DNA from 4 places in the Tardiphaga sp. GW822-FHT04G09 genome. Region 3 is predicted to be linked to each of the others. Evidence: predicted binding sites of a transcription regulator. Region 3 holds the regulator's gene; each other region holds the start of a gene.

What was found. Region 3 encodes LexA, which represses DNA repair genes until DNA is damaged. Its sites were predicted from a motif close to TGTTCNNNNTGTGTTCNG; they were not measured.
Region 1: the regulator LexA is predicted to act here: its motif matches at 1,678-1,695, upstream of AC1RLZ_RS16190 (YifB family Mg chelatase-like AAA ATPase).
Region 2: the regulator LexA is predicted to act here: its motif matches at 2,803-2,820, upstream of AC1RLZ_RS17430 (ImuA family protein).
Region 4: the regulator LexA is predicted to act here: its motif matches at 1,599-1,616, upstream of AC1RLZ_RS05525 (PA0069 family radical SAM protein).

What each region holds. Positions count from the first base shown of each region.
Region 1 covers NZ_JBXAMO010000008.1:107,541-112,147, reverse strand. Annotated here, with positions in the region: gene AC1RLZ_RS16200 (MBL fold metallo-hydrolase) at 1-449, shown strand, start outside; gene AC1RLZ_RS16195 (diguanylate cyclase domain-containing protein) at 523-1,557, opposite strand; gene AC1RLZ_RS16190 (YifB family Mg chelatase-like AAA ATPase) at 1,744-3,282, shown strand; gene AC1RLZ_RS16185 (hypothetical protein) at 3,393-3,863, shown strand; gene AC1RLZ_RS16180 (ATP-binding protein) at 4,040-4,607, shown strand, end outside.
Region 2 covers NZ_JBXAMO010000009.1:131,874-136,480, reverse strand. Annotated here, with positions in the region: gene AC1RLZ_RS17440 (error-prone DNA polymerase) at 1-472, opposite strand, end outside; gene AC1RLZ_RS17435 (Y-family DNA polymerase) at 469-2,055, opposite strand; gene AC1RLZ_RS17430 (ImuA family protein) at 1,949-2,740, opposite strand; gene AC1RLZ_RS17425 (putative DNA modification/repair radical SAM protein) at 2,903-4,144, shown strand; gene AC1RLZ_RS17420 (UdgX family uracil-DNA binding protein) at 4,166-4,607, shown strand, end outside.
Region 3 covers NZ_JBXAMO010000007.1:6,406-11,012, reverse strand. Annotated here, with positions in the region: gene AC1RLZ_RS14425 (Orn/Lys/Arg family decarboxylase) at 1-618, shown strand, start outside; gene AC1RLZ_RS14420 (GNAT family N-acetyltransferase) at 640-1,209, shown strand; gene lexA (transcriptional repressor LexA) at 1,509-2,225, shown strand; gene AC1RLZ_RS14410 (ComEC/Rec2 family competence protein) at 2,244-4,526, opposite strand.
Region 4 covers NZ_JBXAMO010000002.1:376,860-381,466, reverse strand. Annotated here, with positions in the region: gene AC1RLZ_RS05530 (VOC family protein) at 1-302, opposite strand, end outside; gene AC1RLZ_RS05525 (PA0069 family radical SAM protein) at 414-1,577, opposite strand; gene AC1RLZ_RS05520 (glycosyltransferase family protein) at 1,778-2,347, shown strand; partial or broken gene AC1RLZ_RS05515 (GNAT family N-acetyltransferase) at 2,353-2,838, shown strand; gene moaB (molybdenum cofactor biosynthesis protein B) at 2,925-3,485, opposite strand; gene ypfJ (KPN_02809 family neutral zinc metallopeptidase) at 3,491-4,429, opposite strand.

The DNA of each region.
Region 1 (4,607 bases), on a different contig from region 3:
ACTTCAAGTTCTGGACCGACGAAGGCAAACTCGGTTCGCCGCTCAAGGACTTCATCGTCCATGCGCGCAAGAACCTGCTGCCGGTGCGCGACCGCCTGGTGTTCTACAAGGACGGCCAGGAGTTCCTGCCGGGCGTCACTGCCATGCATGCGCCCGGTCATACGTTCGGCCACCACATGTTCATGATCCAATCGGACGGAAAGTCCTTCGCATTCCTCGGCGATCTTACCCATCATCAGGTGTTGCTACTGGAGAAGCCACGGATGGAGTTCGCCTATGACTCCGATCCGAAGATGGCAGCGGCAACGCGGGTGAAGATGCTCGACATGCTCGCAGCCAACAAGACCGCTGTGATGTCCTATCACTTCGCGTGGCCGGGCTATGGCCATGTGGTGAAATCAGGCGACGGCTTCCGCTACATCGCCGAGCCGATGGTGATGAATCTCTAGCGGACATCTTTCGACTTTCCTGCGGCGAACTTGAGACACTTGCCGCCGCAGGAATTCCACACCGACCCTATCGTTACGCAGCCGATGACGTGTCCCGTGCGCGTCGCTCTGCACCGCGCTTGTAGATCCGGAACGTCCCGCGGCCGGCATCCTTCGCCGCATAGAGCGCCGAGTCGGCCATGGCCGCCAGTTGCGATGACGTGCAATTGTCCGCCAAAGCGATGCCAACCGATGCGCCGACCCGCAGTTGCTGTCCGCGATGATCGATCGGCAGGCCCAACTGCGCGACGATGGCGCGCGCCGTCTCGGAGGCTTCCTCGAATTGTGCGTGGGGCCCCAGCAGAACCGCGAATTCATCGCCGCCGAGGCGCGCGACCAGTTCCGCGCCCGCGCAAATGTTGCGGATACGATTTGCCACGACAGTGAGACAGGTGTCGCCGGCTGCGTGGCCGAAGCAGTCATTGACCGGCTTGAATTCGTCCAGATCGATCAGCAACAGCGCGCCGAACGGTTTTGCCTTGCTGGCCGATGCTGCATCGAACAGCGACAGCCTGGTTTGAAACTGGCTGCGATTGGCGAGCCCGGTCAGCGTATCGAATTCGGCGAGATAGCGGTTACGGTCAGCCAGAATCTTCTCTTCCGTGATATCCTGCTTCATGCCGAAGATGCGGACGGCAACGCCGTCGACGGACTCGACGGTAGCCGTGATCCTAATCCAGCGCCGGTTGCCCTTGAAGCTGATGATTTCCGCATCGAGGCTGAAGCCTGTGCGATCCTCGATGGCCTTGGTGCGCCGCTTCGTCAGTTCCCTGACGGATTCTTCAGGATAGCAAGCGAGTGTCTCTCCGCGAAGCGGCGTCGAGCCCCGCGGCAGATCGAAGATGTCATAAACCACATCAGTCCAGACCAGCGATTCATCGGAAAGGTCACATTCCCAGACGCCGATTCGCGCGGCGGCCGAGGAGCGATCGAAGATTTTCCGGCTATGCGCCAGCGAAGCAGCTTGCTCGTCGATAATGACTTGTTGGGCTTCGATCTGCGCCCTCAGCGCAGCGATCAGGTCGGCGTCATCCGGAGCGTCTGGCGGCTTCGACAAGCGATCTGACATTCTGCGGGCACCCGGTCTTCGTCTCGGAGCTCTTGATAGGATGTTTTGCATGACGTGTTTAAGATTTCCTACGCCAGTGGCCGACTTCAGCCAAAATCAGCATACTTTATTGCTACCATTCGTTCACTGATTGTTCTTGAAATTGAGACAACCTTAAGTTAAGTTCTCATCCCGAATGAGGGCGGCATGGTTCAACGTGTTTCCACCGTAGCCTTTGAGGGGATCGAGGCCCGCGCGGTCGACGTGCAGGTTCAGGTCGTGCCCGGTCTGCCGAATTTCCTGATCGTCGGCCTGCCTGACAAGGCGGTGTCCGAAGCGCGCGAACGGGTCCGTGCCGCGCTGGTCGCCTCGGGTCTTGCTCTGCCGGCACGGCGGATCATCGTCAATCTCGCGCCCGCCGATTTGCCGAAGGAAGGCAGCCATTACGATCTGCCGATTGCGCTCGGACTGATGGCGGCGATCGGCGCGATTCCGGCGGATGCCCTGAGTGGTTTCACCGTGCTCGGCGAACTCGGCCTCGATGGCTCGCTCGCGCCTGTGGCCGGTGTGCTGCCCGCTGCCATCGGCGCCAATGCACGCGATGAAGGCCTCATCTGTCCGGCTGCCTGCGGCGCGGAGGCCGCCTGGGCCAGCCCGGACATCCAGATCATCGCGGCAACCTCGCTGATCCAGATCGCCAATCACTTCAAGGGCACACAGGTTCTGTCGCGGCCCCAACCGAAGATTCACGCGCGCGAGGAATCCATGCTGGATCTGCGCGACATCAAGGGACAGGAAAGTGCCAAGCGCGCGCTGGAGATCGCTGCCGCCGGCGGGCATCACCTGCTGATGGCCGGAAGTCCGGGATCGGGCAAATCCATGCTGGCGGCACGGCTGCCATCGATTCTGCCGCCGCTATCACCGGCGGAACTCCTCGAAGTCTCGATGATCGCTTCGGTGGCCGGCGAAATCAAGGACGGAGCGCTCACCGCACGCCGGCCATTCCGCGCGCCGCATCATTCCGCCAGCATGGCGGCGCTCACAGGCGGCGGCCTGCGCGCGCGACCAGGTGAGATTTCACTGGCGCATCAGGGCGTTCTGTTTCTCGATGAACTGCCGGAGTTCGATCCGCGCGTGCTCGATTCGCTGCGCGCGCCGCTGGAGAATGGCGAAGTCGCGGTGTCACGTGCCAATCACCGCGTCACTTATCCGGCGCGTTTCATGCTGGTTGCTGCGATGAATCCGTGCCGCTGCGGTCACGCGTTCGAACCGGGCTTCTCCTGCAAGCGCGGCCACATCGATCGCTGCACCTCCGATTATCAGGCGCGCATCTCCGGCCCCCTGATGGACCGCATCGATCTGCGCATCGAAGTGCCGGCCGTCACCGCGTCGGATCTCATTCTGCCGCCGCCGTCGGAAGGTTCCGCTGAAGTCGCGGCGCGTGTCGCCGCCGCGCGCGATCTGCAGACCGTGCGCTATGCTGCTGCGGGATTGCCGGGCACCCACACCAATGCTTCCGCGCCCGCCTCTGTGCTGGAAACGGTCGCGCAGCCGGATGCCCAAGGACTGACATTGTTGCGCGATGCCGCCGAAACGATGCGGCTAACCGCGCGCGGCTATCATCGCGTGCTGCGCGTAGCGCGGACGCTGGCGGATCTCGACGGCGCAGAAAAAATCGGTCGGCTGCATCTGGCCGAGGCATTGTCTTACCGCGCGCTGGCTGAGGATGTGCGCCGCGCGGCGTGACGTCTCCACGTCATCCCGCCGGATGTGGACGTCAACGCGATAGTAACGAGTTTTGTTTACGCTCTGCTCACCATAACCCCGCGTTACGGGGCCAGGGCGAGTACCGTGTCATGTTGCGTTTCAAGATTTTAGCCTCGACGATTCCCTTGGCTGTAGCGGCTTTTCTCACCCGCGGCGATTTCGTGACCGGTACACGTCCTTGCATCTCCACCAGTGAAACCACCATCCAGATCGCCACCATGCCCTGGCAGGCGCAATCGCATGTCAGCTTCACCAGCGATCCCCTGCAGGCGACCGTCCGTGTGCAGATCGTCGACAGCGCCGAGACCGCCGACTTCGTCGTGCTCGATGATGTCAACGCAGCGGAACCCGACGCCTGTTCCGTCACGGCCGCTACGCGCTTCATCGGCATTGCCAACACATCCGCGCGTTCGGAGCCCGTCATCTATTTGTCGGAACAGGGGGACGCCGACTACCGGATCTTCGTGAAGTCACACAGCTTCACGGCGCGCGATGCGGCAGCGCTGATCGTCAACGCCCACAGTCGCAGCCCGGCACGGATGGCAGCGACCAGCCTCTAGGCCGCAGATTAACGCTTCATCAACCATGTCTGCGCCGGCAAGTTCAAAACTGCGGCGAGGGCAAGCACTTGGCAACAACATACCCGCATTGTCTCCGATATCCGCGATCGCCTGATCGCGGCCTGTATTTGCGTGCAGGCGCGAGCCTTGATGTGACCAAGCCGGAGTACTGATCTGTGGCGAAGGGCGTTTTCCGGATCAAGGTCTATTTCCGGCGCTTTGCGCGCCGTTTTCCATGGCTTGCTTTCATCATCCGCTCCCTCGTGATGTTCTCGGCTGCCTTCGGGGGCGCCTACGGCTTCATCTCCGGCTCGACGTCGAAAGACTCAGGTTACGACCCGCACGCCTTTGCAATCGGCGCCAGCTTCCTGTTCGCGCTGGCCTGCGTCGCCCTGGCCACCATGAGCATCCGCATGCGCTTGATGGGCAAGCGGATGCGCAAGCTGGCTGCACATAACGAAGCCCTGGTCGACCGGAACTGGGAATTGAAGGAAGCCGAAGAGCGCGCGCGCAGCCTGTTCGAAGCGCAGGGCGACCTGATCGTGATCCGCAACACTGAAGGCTGCATCACCTTCGTCAATGATGCCTATTGTGCGCTGGCGGAACGACCGCGCGAGGCATTGATCGGCAGTCGCTTCGAACTCACAGTGCTGGAGCAGGGCGACATCGCCAACGAGCCCAACGGTACCAGCATGCACGATCAGAAGATCGCCACGGCGACCGGCCCGCGCTGGATCGCCTGGC
Region 2 (4,607 bases), on a different contig from region 3:
TGCCTTCCGCTGGCAGGCCCGATAGTGCATCGAGCGTGCGCAGGACAAGATCACTGTCGATCCGATAGGTCGGCATTAGAACAAGCAACACCCCTTCGCTAAACTCCGCGAGATCGCCGAGCTGCAGCAGGCATTCACCCTTGTTGCCACGCAGCTTGCCCATGCTGAGTAACTGGCACAGCCGACCATAGGCGTTGCGGTCGCACGGATAGGCAAGGATGTCCGGCGTGCCGTCATTGAAGACCAGCCGCGTGCCGATCAGAAGCTTCGGTTTGTAGACAAGATCCTTGTGGTCCAGCTCGGCAAAGGCACGCACCACACCGGCCATGGTGTTGTGATCGGCAATGCCAATGGCATAAAGCCGCTCGGCACTGGCCTGGTGCACATAGTTCTGCGGATGCGACGCGCCGCGCAGGAAAGAGAAATTCGTGGTAACGCCTATTTCGGCATAGTCTGCGTCGGGCCTGCTCATGCGAACAGCCCGTGCACGAACCATTTCGGCGAAACGATGTGATTTTCCGCATCCCTGATCTCGCCATACAGTCCGTCGCGGAACAGCCAGAAGCGTTGACCTGCCTCATCCTCGACACGAAAGTAATCGCGCGTCGGCTTCGCCTCCTGCGCACGCCACCACTCCATCGACACACGCTCCGGGCCTTCCACATGAACGACGTTGTGAGACACCCGTCGCCAAGTGAATTTCTTAGGCGGCTTGTCTGGAAACTCCGCAAGCGGGACGTCGATCAGTTCGGGCTGCTCGAACAACCGTAACGGCCGCAGCGGCGGCTCGTCTTCACGCACCGGCCAAACGGCCTGCATGGCGGCGGCCAGATGATGCTGTGCCGGCACCGCCAGCATCGCGCGTTCGGGAAAGTGGCTCTCGGCTGGCAGATAGACCTGCACGCGACGTGGCCCGATCCGCGCGGCGATACGGTCGATCAGGTCAGCCAGTTCATCGTTCGCATGCACATTGGCATCGAGGTCGCGCTGCTGCTGCACGACGATCTCGGTACGGCTGGCCGACAGGCGGATCATATCGAAACCGAAACCGGGATCGAGCGGATCGGCAATCGCGTCCAGTCGTTCGCGGAACAGCCGGTCGATCACTTCGCCTTTGGAGACGGCCTGCCCGGTTTCCACCGTGATGGCCCGCACCGCGCCATCGGTGCGGAAGAACGCCGCTTCCAGCCGCCGCGCGCCCTTGCCCTGCCTGTCCATCGCATCGATCAGCGTGCGTGCCAGCTTGGCCAGTGTCAGCGTAATCACGCCATCGGTGGCGATCGGTTCGGCAAAGCGTTGCTCGACGATGTAATCCGGCAGCGGCTTGCGCGGCGAAATCGGCGCATCGCTGTGCCCCAGCGCCTGTTCCAGCAGCGTCGTGAATTCCGCGCCGAAACGTGCGGTGATTTCGGGGCGCGAGCGCGAGGCGACATCGCCGATGGTCTTCAAGCCGGCGCGGCGCAATCCGCGGATGATCGCCTCATCGACGCCGAGCGTGAACAGCGGCAGCGGCGTCACCGCTTTGGCCTCCTCGCCCGCAGCAACGATCCGGCCATGCGCATAGCGACTGAGCGTGCGTGCGCATGTGGATGTCCCCGCAATCGCTGCGCTGACGATAAACCCCTGCCGCGACAGCGTCACGCAGAGCTGCTTCATCAGCGCCGCCTCGTCGCCGAACAGATGGGCGCAGCCGGTGATGTCGAGAAACAGACCATGCGGCAGATCCAGCGCGACCAGGGGCGTGAAACGATCGCACCAGTCGGCGATGTCGGTCAGCGTCTGGGTATCGGCGACGGGGTCGGCGTCAAACACCTGGATGTCCGGACAGACCGCGCGGGCATTGGCAAGCGGCAGGCCGGGTTCGAGGCCGAGCTTCGCCGCGGCATCATTCAGCGTGGAAATCTGCAACGCATTATTTTGCTTGGCGACGACGATGCAGGGCTGCGGACTATCCTGTTCTCCGTTGCGGATACGCTGCCGCTTGATGCGATCGGTCGGCAGGCGTGGCAGCCACAGGCTGAGGATACGCCGAGATGTCACGGAATACGCATTCATCACATTTCCATTCCATGATCCATTGGCCGTTCGGGCCATGGCGGTTGCGAACCAGTTGCACGTCGAGCATTGGCGCGCCCCATGCTTCCCAGGGCCTGACCGGCGGCGAATGCGCGGAGCGGATGAGCCAGCGGGTTTCCGCCGTACTCGGCGCCGGAACACCTGCGGTCCGCAGCAAGAGACAGGTGACGCCCGAGCCACGCGCCGCCAGCGTCAGCTTGCGGCTGGCGACCAGATCGAACTGCTTGCTGTCGCCCCAGGTCTCCAGCACGACGCTGCCCAGCGCGTCGCAGGCCAGCGCATCGGCTGTCGTCCGCAGCGCCGTCTCGACATCGGGCGCACGCACGGTGACCAGCAGTCGCGGATCGAGGCCAAGCTCACGCCAGCCGCTCATGGCCAACGCGCCACATTCGCGTTCGGAGAAATCCTGCCGGATCCACAGCAGCGGCCGCTTTGCCGAGACACGATGCGCAAGGCCGGCGACAAAGCCCGTGGCCGCGGCGCTGTGACGGCCTTCGGCGAACACCTCATGCATCGTGCCACGTGCGAGCCCGCCTTGCAGCGCCGCGTCCGCCTCGGCATGACCGAGCGATACCCGATCCGGCCCGTAGGTATCGCTGTGGGTCTCGATGCGTTCGATGCTGCCGCGCAATTGCGCGAGCATGGTCATGCGTGCGCCGGTCATGCGCCGCTCCTCGAAATTGTTTTGCCGTGGCGGGTTTTTAGTGAACCCATTGCCGGCCCCCCTGTTCATGATATGTTCCAGTGTAAAGCCAACATGGCAAGCCGAGTCAATCGGGATCATCAGCCACTTTTTTAGCATTTGAAATCAAAGGGATTTTTGAACATGGACGTGAAGCGCAAGCTGGAGATCCTGGCGGATGCCGCGAAGTACGACGCGTCCTGTGCGTCCAGCGGTACCGAGAAACGGGACTCCCGCGACGGTAAAGGCATCGGCTCGACCGATGCAGGAATGGGGATCTGTCATTCCTATGCTCCGGACGGCCGCTGCATCTCGCTGCTGAAGATCCTGCTCACCAATGCCTGCAATTACGATTGCCTTTATTGCGTCAACCGGGCCTCCAGCAATGTGACGCGCGCCCGCTTCACCGTGGACGAAGTGGTGCAACTGACGCTGGATTTCTACAAGCGCAATTACATCGAGGGACTGTTTCTCTCGTCGGGCATCATCCGCAGCCCCGATTACACGATGGAACAGGTCGTCGCCGTCGCGCGGAAACTGCGCGAGGAACATCACTTCCGCGGCTATATCCATCTCAAGACCATTCCGGAAGCCGACGATGTACTAATTACCGAGGCCGGCAAATATGCCGACCGCCTCTCCATCAATATCGAGGTGCCCGAGGAAGACAGCCTGGCAAAGCTGGCGCCGGAGAAAGACGTCCGCGCCATTCGTCGCACCATGGGTCGATTGCGGTTGAAGCTCGATGAAGCCCGCGAAGAACGCAAGCCGACGCCACGCGGCAAAGTCGGGCCTCGTTTTGCACCGGCCGGCCAGAGCACGCAGATGATCGTCGGCGCCGACAGCGCCAATGATTCAACCATCATCCGAACCTCGGCCAATCTCTACGGATCCTACAATCTCAAGCGCGTCTATTACTCCGCTTTCAGCCCGATCCCCGATGCCAGCCGTTCGCTGCCGCTACGCGCGCCGCCGCTGATCCGCGAGCATCGGCTGTATCAGGCCGACTGGCTGATGCGCTTTTACGGCTTCGACGTCGACGAAATCGTCGATGACAATGACGGCATGCTGTCACTGGACATGGATCCGAAGCTCGCCTGGGCGCTCCGACACCGCGACCGCTTCCCGCTCGACGTCAACCGCGCCAGCCGTGAAGACCTTTTGCGCGTGCCCGGTTTCGGCGCCAGGGCCGTGCAACGGATCATCGAAACGCGCCGCATCTCGTCGATCCGCGTCGGCGACCTCGCCCGGCTGCATATTCCGCGGAACAAGGCACTGCCTTTCATCGTTCTTCCGGATCACCGCCCGGCCGTGAATTTTCTGGACGGCGCGAAGCTGGCGGAGCGGTTCAAACCGAAAGCAACCCAATTGGGATTTGGATTCTAGAATTTCATTTCAGGAGACCTGATGCACACCATCTTGCTGGAGAGCGACACCGACTTTGAAGGCTGGCGCAAGGCGGCACGCAAACTGGTGCTCAACGACATTGCTCCCACTGACGTGACATGGACGGTTGCAGGCGCCGAGCCTGAATTGTTCTCCGCCTCGCCGGCAACGTCGCTATCCGACGCTGCAAAAGGCACGTTCAACGTTCCGGCCAAATTCGTCGAACTCGCCGAGACCGCCATTCTGCATCGTGATCCCGAACGCTTCGCCCTGCTCTATCGTTTGCTGCGGCGGCTGCGCGACAATCCCGATCTGATCCACGTCGCCATCGACTCCGACATCACCAAACTTCAGGCCATGGCCAAGGCTGTCCGGCGCGACGAGCACAAGATGCATGCTTTCGTACGGTTTCGCGAAATCGGCCGTGAGCCGAATTCGCATTTCGTCGCCTGGTTCGAACCAG
Region 3 (4,607 bases):
GTGGTCGCTCAGTTCCTGCGCGAGAACCGTATCGTCCCCGAGAAGAACGACCTCAACTCGCTGCTCTTCCTGCTGACACCCGGTGTGGAAGCCAGCAAGGCCGGCACGCTGATATCGGGCCTTGTCGCCTTCAAGAAATTTCATGACGACAACGCGCTGCTTGAAGACGTCATCCCGGAATTCGCCCGGCGCAGGCCCGCGCGTTATGCGGGCATACGTCTACGGGATCTGTGCGGCGACATGCACCGGTTCTTCCGCGAGGCCAATGTGAGCGAACTCCAGACCAAGCAATTCTCCGCTGACCATCTGCCGGAGATCGCCATGTCACCTCACGATGCCGCGCGCTGTCTGGTACGCAACGACGTCGATTACCTCCCGATCGACGAAATATTCGGGCGCGTCGCGACGACGCCATTCGTTGTCTATCCGCCCGGCATCGCGACGATCGTCCCCGGCGAACGGCTCACCGACCGCTCAAAGCCGATGATCGACTATCTCCGGATGTTCGAGACCTGCTTCAACACCTTCCCGGGCTTCGACGTCGAAATTCAGGGCATCTACCGCAAGGTCGACGCCAATGGCCGGATCCGGCTTTACACTTACGTGGTCTCCGAATAGGGAGCACGTAAGGAGCCTGATTTGCCAACGGAACTCGAACAGCCGGTCGTCATTCGACCATCACGCGACACCGACGTCGATGCCATGCTGGCGATCTATCGCCGGCACATCCGGCAAGGCGTCGAGGAAGGCGTCAGCGACTCCGACACGCCGCAGCCCGACGATCTCAGGGACCGGCGCAAGAACCTGCGCAGCAAACGGTTCCCGCATCTCGTCGCCACGCAAGGCGGCGAGGTCGTGGGCTACGCCTATGTGGTGCTGTTCCGCAAACGACCGGCCTATCGCTACACGGTCAAGCATTCGATCTATATCCACCACGGACACGTCGGCCAGGGCATCGGCCGACTGTTGATGCGCGAACTCATCGACGTCTGCGCGGCGGCCGGCTTCCGGCAGATCATCGGCTATATCGATGCCGACAACACGGCCTCGCTAGGCCTTCATGAGAGCTTCGGCTTTGCCCGCGTGGGCCTGCTACCCGGTGTCGCCTATCGCTCCGGCCGCTGGGCCGACACGATTATGGTTCAGCGCTCGCTGGCCACCGGCTCCACGACTCCGCCGCCGCCCGTCGGGCGCGTGACGTCCGCATAGCGCAAGCTACGGCAGGAGGTTTTCGGTATCCGGCAAGAGATCGACGACCGGCCAGGAACAGCCCTCAGCCGCGCTCAACGCGCTTTCCGTTGACGGCAAATTAAGCATTGCGGAACACATATGGAACATATAGTGTTCGTTCATGATTTGTTTCGAGATTCTGTGGCTTTGAGTAGTTTGAGAGTGCCCGAACTCGCGCAACCGATCTTCGAATGATCGCCTCTGGATGGAGGCTCACCGTTCGAAGGCCCTTTGAAACGCACGCGGCGGCCGACACCGTCAACTGAGGATGGCTTCAGATGCTCACGCGCAAACAATACGAACTCCTGCGATTCATCGATCAACGGCTGAAGGAAGCCGGCGTCCCGCCCTCCTTCGACGAAATGAAGGATGCGCTCGACCTGCGCTCCAAGTCCGGCATTCACCGTCTGATCACGGCGCTGGAAGAACGCGGCTTCATCCGCCGGCTGCCGAACCGCGCCCGCGCCATCGAAGTCATCAAGTTGCCAGAGCTCGGCGCGCCGGTTACTGGCGGTACCGGCCGCCGCGGCTTCACACCCAGTGTCATCGAAGGCACGCTCGGCAGGGTGCGTCCGGCCGCCAGCATCGGTAGCGGCGATGATGATAACGGTCGGACTGTCGCCATCCCGGTGATGGGCCGGATCGCGGCAGGTACGCCGATCGAGGCCCTGCAGACCCGCAGTCACACCATCAGCATGCCCGCGGACATGCTTGGCTCCGGCGAACATTACGCGCTCGAAGTGCGCGGCGATTCCATGCAGGACGCCGGCATTCTGGACGGCGATACCGTGCTGATCCAGCGCAACGAGAGCGCCGACACCGGCGACATCGTGGTGGCCCTGATTGACGACGAGGAAGCCACGCTGAAGCGCTTCCGTCGCCGCGGCGCGTCGATCGCGCTGGAGCCGGCCAACGACGCCTATGAAGTCCGCATCCTGCCACCCAACCGGGTCCGCATTCAGGGCAAGCTGATCGGCCTGTACCGGCGCTACTGAGGATGTCGCATCGGCGGGCTACTGATCTTCGGGTTGAAGATCAGTTTCCGCCGGCGTCGCATCGAGCGGCCGGCTTTGCCGCGGACGCCCCGTCTGTGGCGTGTCGGGTGATGGCTCATCGGGAATGGCACGCGACCACGGGCGATCCAGGCCGCGCGGCCGCACAGCGTCGATAGCAAAGCCGTTCGCCGTTCGCTGCACACTCATCGCACCATTTCGTTGCAGGCGATCCTGATCGATCACCAACGCACGGCAATCCTTTGGCGGTTGTTTCGTCGTGATGATGAGCGCCGCTTTCTCGCAGTCATCTGTGAATGCCCCCGGCTGCAGCACCAGTGCCACCAAAGCACCATCAGCGAGCGGCGTGATGCATCCGTCGCGGTCGCAGGACACGCCATGGCTGAGAGAGCCATCCGTCGGCAGACGCGCATCTGCATCGCCGGCGAGCCACTCTTTCAGCAGAAACGTATCCTTGGCGCTGCGCATCACGCGCAGAAGCCCGTCCCTGCCCCGTACCGCGACGCTGTGACCGTCACCCGAGATCAGCACATCCGGCTGCTTGACTAGCAACGCCCAGACAATCGAGAGCGCCAGCACGCCAGCCCCCACGAAGCGCAACGGCGTGCGCAGCAGTCCGAGGACGATGATGCCGATACTGGCTAATATCAGTGGTCCGGTCCCGAAGGCCGGCATCCGGCCGATGGCCCCGGGCAACGCGGCGACCCATTGCGCGACCACGATCATCCACTGGATGCCGAGATCCATCATCCCCCAGAACACGCCGTCAAAGCCGAACGGCATGGCCACGAGCCCGAGAATGCCGGCAGGCATCACAAGCGCGGAGACCACCGGCATCGCCAGCAGATTGGCGAGGACGCCGTAAGGCGTGACGCGATGAAAGTGAAACGCGGCATAGGGCGTCGTGGCGAGGCCTGCCACCAGCGAGGCCAGCACGAGCATTGCAATCTCGCGTCCACCCCATAGCGCCACGCGCGCTGTCGCGGAATGATCGGGCGAGGCAAACAGCGCGGGCATGCCAATCTGCACCAATGCGACCAGCCCCAGCGTCGCGGCGAATGACATCTGGAAACTCGGATGAATCAACGCTTCGGGCGCCACGATCAGTACGATCATCGCGGCTACCGCCAGCGTGCGGAACGTCACCGCGCGGCGATCGACCATGACGGCGATCAGCACCACGGCCGTCATGAAGAACGAACGTTGCGTCGCGACCTCGCCGCCGGACAGCAGCAGATAGAACAGCGCTGCGAACAGCGCCGCCGCTGCCGCGACCTTCTTGATCGGGAATGTCACCGTCAGCACGGGGATCAGCGCCAGCAGCGCGCGTATCGCGAAGAACACCACGCCGGCGACGACGGCCATGTGATAGCCGGAGATCGAAAGTACGTGACCGAGGCCGGAGATGAACATCGCGTCGTTGACGTCGGTGGAAATTGCATCGCGGCGCCCCGTGAGCAGCGCTGTCGCAATAGCGCGGTTGTCGCCTGTAAGCGCGGTACGGATTCGTGCGTCGATGGCGTCGCGCAGCCCCTGCATGGTCGCCGAATAGCGTAGCGTCACACTCGGCTGTATCGGCGGATCGACGGCCTTGATGCCGCCCGTCACAAAACCGGACGCGCCGATCCCTTGAAAATACAGATCGCGTCCGAAGTCGTAGCTGCCCAGCCGGAGCGGCGACAGCGGCGGCTGCAGCCTTGCCTTCAATTCGACGAAACGACCGACGGCAGGCGCCGTCCCTTTCTTCACCGAGAGCCGGACACGCGTCAGCTTTGGTGCGGCGCGCGGGCTGTCCATCGTCGCGACGCGCAGCACGAAGCGATCCGTGCGCTCCCGCTCTTCATGGGTTTCCACAAAGCCGGTCAACGCGACGGAATAGAGCGGCTTCGCCAGAACCTCATGCCCCACGCGCGAGGTCTTCACGGCGGCCACCGCAAAGCCGGCTGCGATGGCTGCAACAAGCATGATCGGTGGAAACCATCGTTGTCGCCGCAGCAGAAACGCGGCCAAGCAAAGAAGGCTCGCTGTCGCGGCGGCAACCCAGGCCACCGGTTCGCGCTCGGCGGCAAAATACAGCGCGATACCGGTGCCGAAAGCGATCGGCACCCAGGGCAGCAAACGACCGGGACCGGCTTCGGCCTGCACCCATGTCCGGAGCTTCTCGAAGCGCAAAGTTGACGACGACGCTGACGGAAGAGCAGTGCCTGCCGTGGCCGGCGGCGGCCATGTGGTCGCCGTACCGGATCGGCCCCGCCGCTGTTGCTGATCCCCGCCCCGCGCCATCGAACGCCCGCACGCCACGCTCGCCCTCCCGAATGCTATCGGAAGGGCTGCCGGCGACTAGCGGAACGGATGCAGAATCCG
Region 4 (4,607 bases), on a different contig from region 3:
GCGAAAGTGAGGACCGCATCGACCTCGTCTTCCGAGCGACAATTCCACGCCAGCGTACTGCCGCGAAACGCCTGCGGCCTTGGATGGTCAGGCAATGTCGCATCCTGCGCCAGTTGTTCCCACGGAAACAGCGCGAGAACGCTGGCGCCGGTGTCGAAAAAGGCGATGGCGTCGCCAGAGGCACGGGCCTTTCGCGTAAAGCCCAGCGCTTCGTAGAAGGCAATGCTCCTGCGCATATCCGCGACGCCCAGCGTGATCACCGTCATGCGCGCGATCGGCGCGGCTGGTTTCTTCGTTGTCATGCGCGTCGCTCCTGGACCCACTCTATAGATCGAAAAGAGGGACGCTGGCAGGCTCTGGTTTCCTGCCAACGTCCCCTCTCCACCACTCCGTACGCTGCGAGACCTGCGGAGTTAGAACAGATTCAATTGCTTCCCAGCACCGGCCGGCTTCTCGAAATGATCGAGGGTCAATTTCGAACGACGCTTGTTGAGACCAAGCTTCGTGCAGGCTATCTCGAAGCGGCGGCCAATCATCCAGGCCATCGGTCCGGTGCCCTTCATGCGGGTGCCCCATTGCGAGTCGTAATCGCGGCCACCGCGCATTTCGCGGATCAGCGTGAAAACATGCCGATAGCGGTCCGGATAATTCGCGATCAGCCACTCGCGAAACAGGTCGCGCACTTCCATCGGCAGCCGCAGCAACACGTAGCTGGCTTCCTTGACGCCGGCATGAGCGGCGGCATCGAGGATGCGCTCGATTTCGCTGTCATTCAGTGCGGGGATCACCGGCGCCACCATCACCGTGGTCGGAATACCAGCCTCGGATAGCTGCCGCAAAGCTTCCAGCCGCTTCGACGGCGTCGACGCGCGCGGCTCCATGGTGCGCGCGAGCTTCGGATCGAGCGACGTCACCGACAGCGCCACCTTGACCAGATTCCGTTTCGCCATCCGCGCCAGAATATCGATATCGCGCGTCACCAAAGCCGACTTGGTGACGATGCCGACGGGATGACCGGCCTTCTCCAGCACTTCGAGAATGCCGCGCATCACCTGACGCTCGCGCTCGATCGGCTGATACGGATCGGTATTGGTGCCGATCGCAATCATCTTCGGCTCGTATTCGGCGGCGGCCAGCTCCTTCTCGAGCAGCGCCGGCGCATCGGGCTTCACGAACAGCTTCGACTCGAAATCCAGCCCCGGCGAGAGCCCGAGATAGGCGTGGGTCGGCCGGGCGAAACAATAGACGCAGCCATGCTCGCAGCCGCGATAAGGATTGATCGAACGGTCGAAGCCGATATCCGGCGATTCGTTACGTGTGATGACCTTGCGCGCCGTGTCAGTGGCAACCACGGTCTTGAATGGCGGAAGCTCGTCTAGGCTCTGCCAGCCATCGTCGAAGGCGACCCGGGCCTCGGCCTCGTAACGCCCGCTGTCGTTGGACTGGGCGCCGCGCCCCCGTCGCCGCTGCTTGTCGATCGCCACCGCGATCTCCGGAAAAGGGGAAAGCGCACCCGCCGGTTTATCGGAGGGCGCCGGGACCGGCGGGTGCTTGAGGGCAGCGATCTGGCGACTCATGAAGCCACGATAGCGCAGACATAGAACAAATCAAGAACATAAATGGGGATGGCGCACAGGGCAGGCACTGTGCATTCTCCGACCGCCCTTTGGACGACCGCGCGGGCTTGCCCCAAATTGCCGCGGCTGACAGTGCTGCGTAGAGTATGACGAAATGATAACGCAGTTGGGTGCTTGTTAGAGGTATCAACCCGAAATCCATGCTGAGCGTGATTATCCCCACCGAAGGCATCGAACAGCCCGCTGTTGCGACACTGGCAGCGCTGGTGCCGGGCGCGGCTGCCGGCGTGATCCGCGAAGTGCTGCTGGTCGATCGTGCCGGCACCGATGTCATCGAACGCGTCGCCGATGTCGCTGGCTGCGGCTTCCTGACCTCGCAGGGCTCGCGCGCTGCGGCGATGGCCGCCGGCGCCAAGCAGGCGCGTTCGCCGTGGCTGATGTTCCTGCTTGCGGGTGCCGTGCTCGATGCCGGCTGGATCGAGGAGACCCAGCAATTCATCCAGCGCGTCTCGACCAGCAATCGCCCCCGAGCGGGCATTTTCCGCTATGCGCGCTCACCCTATGATGAGTCCGGATTTGGCGATGGCCTGAAACATATGATCCGCGTGATCACTGGCCCCAAGGCCGATCAGGGACTCTTGATCGCACGCGACCATTACGACCGGCTTGGCGGCTACGCCCCCGATGCCCGGCGCTCCGAGGCCCGGCTGCTGCGTCAACTCGGGCGGTCGTCACGCACCCTGCTGCGCAGTCGGATCATCGTCGCCTGACCATGCCAGCGGTGTTACGCGATCTCCAGCCCGGCGATATCGACTGGGTCATCCGCAGCCACGGCGAACTCTATGCGAGTGAATACGGATTCGACGCGTCCTTCAAAGCGCTGGTGGCAGACATCGCCGCAGAATTCGTCGCATCATGCGATCCTGCGTGGGAGCGATGCTGGATCGCCGAGATGGATGGCGCGCCCGTCGGCTCGCTGTTTCTCGTGAAGGCATCCGACGACATCGCCAAGTTTCGGCTCCTGCTGATCGATCCCAAGGCGCGTGGACAAAAGCTCGGCCAGCACATGGTGACGGAAGCCATCGCCTTTGCGCGGCAATGCGGTTATCGCAGGATCACCCTGTGGACCCAGAGCAATCTCGGCGCGGCGCGAAAAATCTATCAGGATGCCGGCTTCGCATTGGTCGCCACCGAGCCGCATCGCAGTTTCGGGCAGGATCTGATCGGCGAGACCTGGGACCTCGACTTGCAGGATGGGTAGAGCGCGGCGCATCGCGCCGAAGCAAAGCCATCAATCAAGCGCCGGAGGCGATGGGTTTCGCGAAGACGCTCTACCCATCCTACAGATCAGGCCGACGCGCCCTTCGCTTTCGGGCGTCGCAGATGCTCGTCCAGCCGCGGCATGATCTCGACGAAATTGCACGGCCGCGTGCGGTAATCCAGTTGCGCCGCGAGAATGCCGTCCCAGCCGTCGCGGCAGGCGCCGGGCGAGCCCGGCAGGCAGAAGATAAATGTCGCGCCGGCAGTACCGGCGGTCGCGCGGCTCTGGATCGTCGAGGTGCCGATCTTGGCGTGGCTCAACATGTGAAACGCAATCGAGAAGCCATCCATGCGCTTCTCGAACAGAGGCTCGATGGCTTCCGGCGTGACGTCGCGGCCGGTGAATCCCGTGCCGCCGGTCGTGATGATGGCGTCTATGCCGGGATCGGCAATCCATGCGCGCACGATCGTCCGGATCGCCTCGACATCGTCCGTGACGATCTCGCGCTTCGCCAGCGTGTGCCCGGCCGATGTCAGCCGATCGGCCAACGTCGCGCCGGACTTGTCGTCCTCGAGCGAGCGGGTATCGGAGACGGTCAGTACCGCAATGTTGAGCGGCACGAAGGCCTTGGTCGCATCAGGCTCCATCGTCGCTACAGCCGATCTGTTGCAAATGTATTGCAGGCCTGCACGGTGCCCTGCTGATAGCCGGTCATGAACCAGCGCTTGCGCTGTTCGGCAGAGCCGTGCGTGAACGAGTCCGGCACGACGCGGCCCTGTGCCTGACGTTGCAGCGTGTCGTCGCCGATGGCGGACGCGGTCTGCAGCGCGGCATCGATGTCGCCGGCTTCGAGGAAACCGGGGCGCTTCTTCGATTCGCGATTGACCCAGACACCGGAGAGGCAATCAGCCTGCAATTCGACGCGGACCTGCAGCAGATTGGCTTCCGCCTTGCTGCCCGCCTGCTGCTGCAGCCGTGTCACACGCGGAATGATGCCGAGCAGGTTCTGGATGTGATGGCCCGCTTCATGCGCAATGATATAGGCCGCCGTAAATTTGCAGGCATTGCCCGAACAACCACGGAAGCGCGTTTCGACCTGACGGAAGAAACTGGTGTCGAGGAAGATCTGCTTGTCCGGCGGACAATAGAACGGCCCCATCGCCGACTGCGCCATACCGCAGCGGCCGCCATTGGTCGCGTTGCGAAACAGCACGATGCGTGGCCCTGTATATTTCTGTCCGCTCTCCTTGAAGATTTCATCCCAGCGATCGTCGATCTCGCCGAGCACGCCGGAGATCATGCTGCCCATCTCGTCGGTGGGTGCACCTGATTTCGTCGGGGTCGAGCGTCGGTCGGTCTGATAGGTCGGCGCCTGCTGTCCGCCGGTGAGAATCTCTGCGCCGCCGATCAGGATGCGCGGATCGATGCCGAACGCCCAGCCGACCAGGCCGAGTACAATCACCGTGCCGATGCCGAGGCCACCGCCCCCACCGGGAATGCCGAAACCGCCACCCCCGCCGCCATATCCGCCACCGCTATCGTCACGACGGTCGTCGATATTGTCGCTGCGACGGAAGTCATCGTAACGCATGGGGCAATTCCTTCATTTCAAGTCGCAGCTTTTGGACGGGTTTGGCGCGATCCGCCGACCATAACGCAATCGCAGCGCAAAATTTCCATTCCATTAAGCATTAACCTGCCCGGCAAAACTTGCCTAGTTCGATCTCGTTACCAATTAAGTCGATTTTTACTTTGCGCCGTCAATGTCT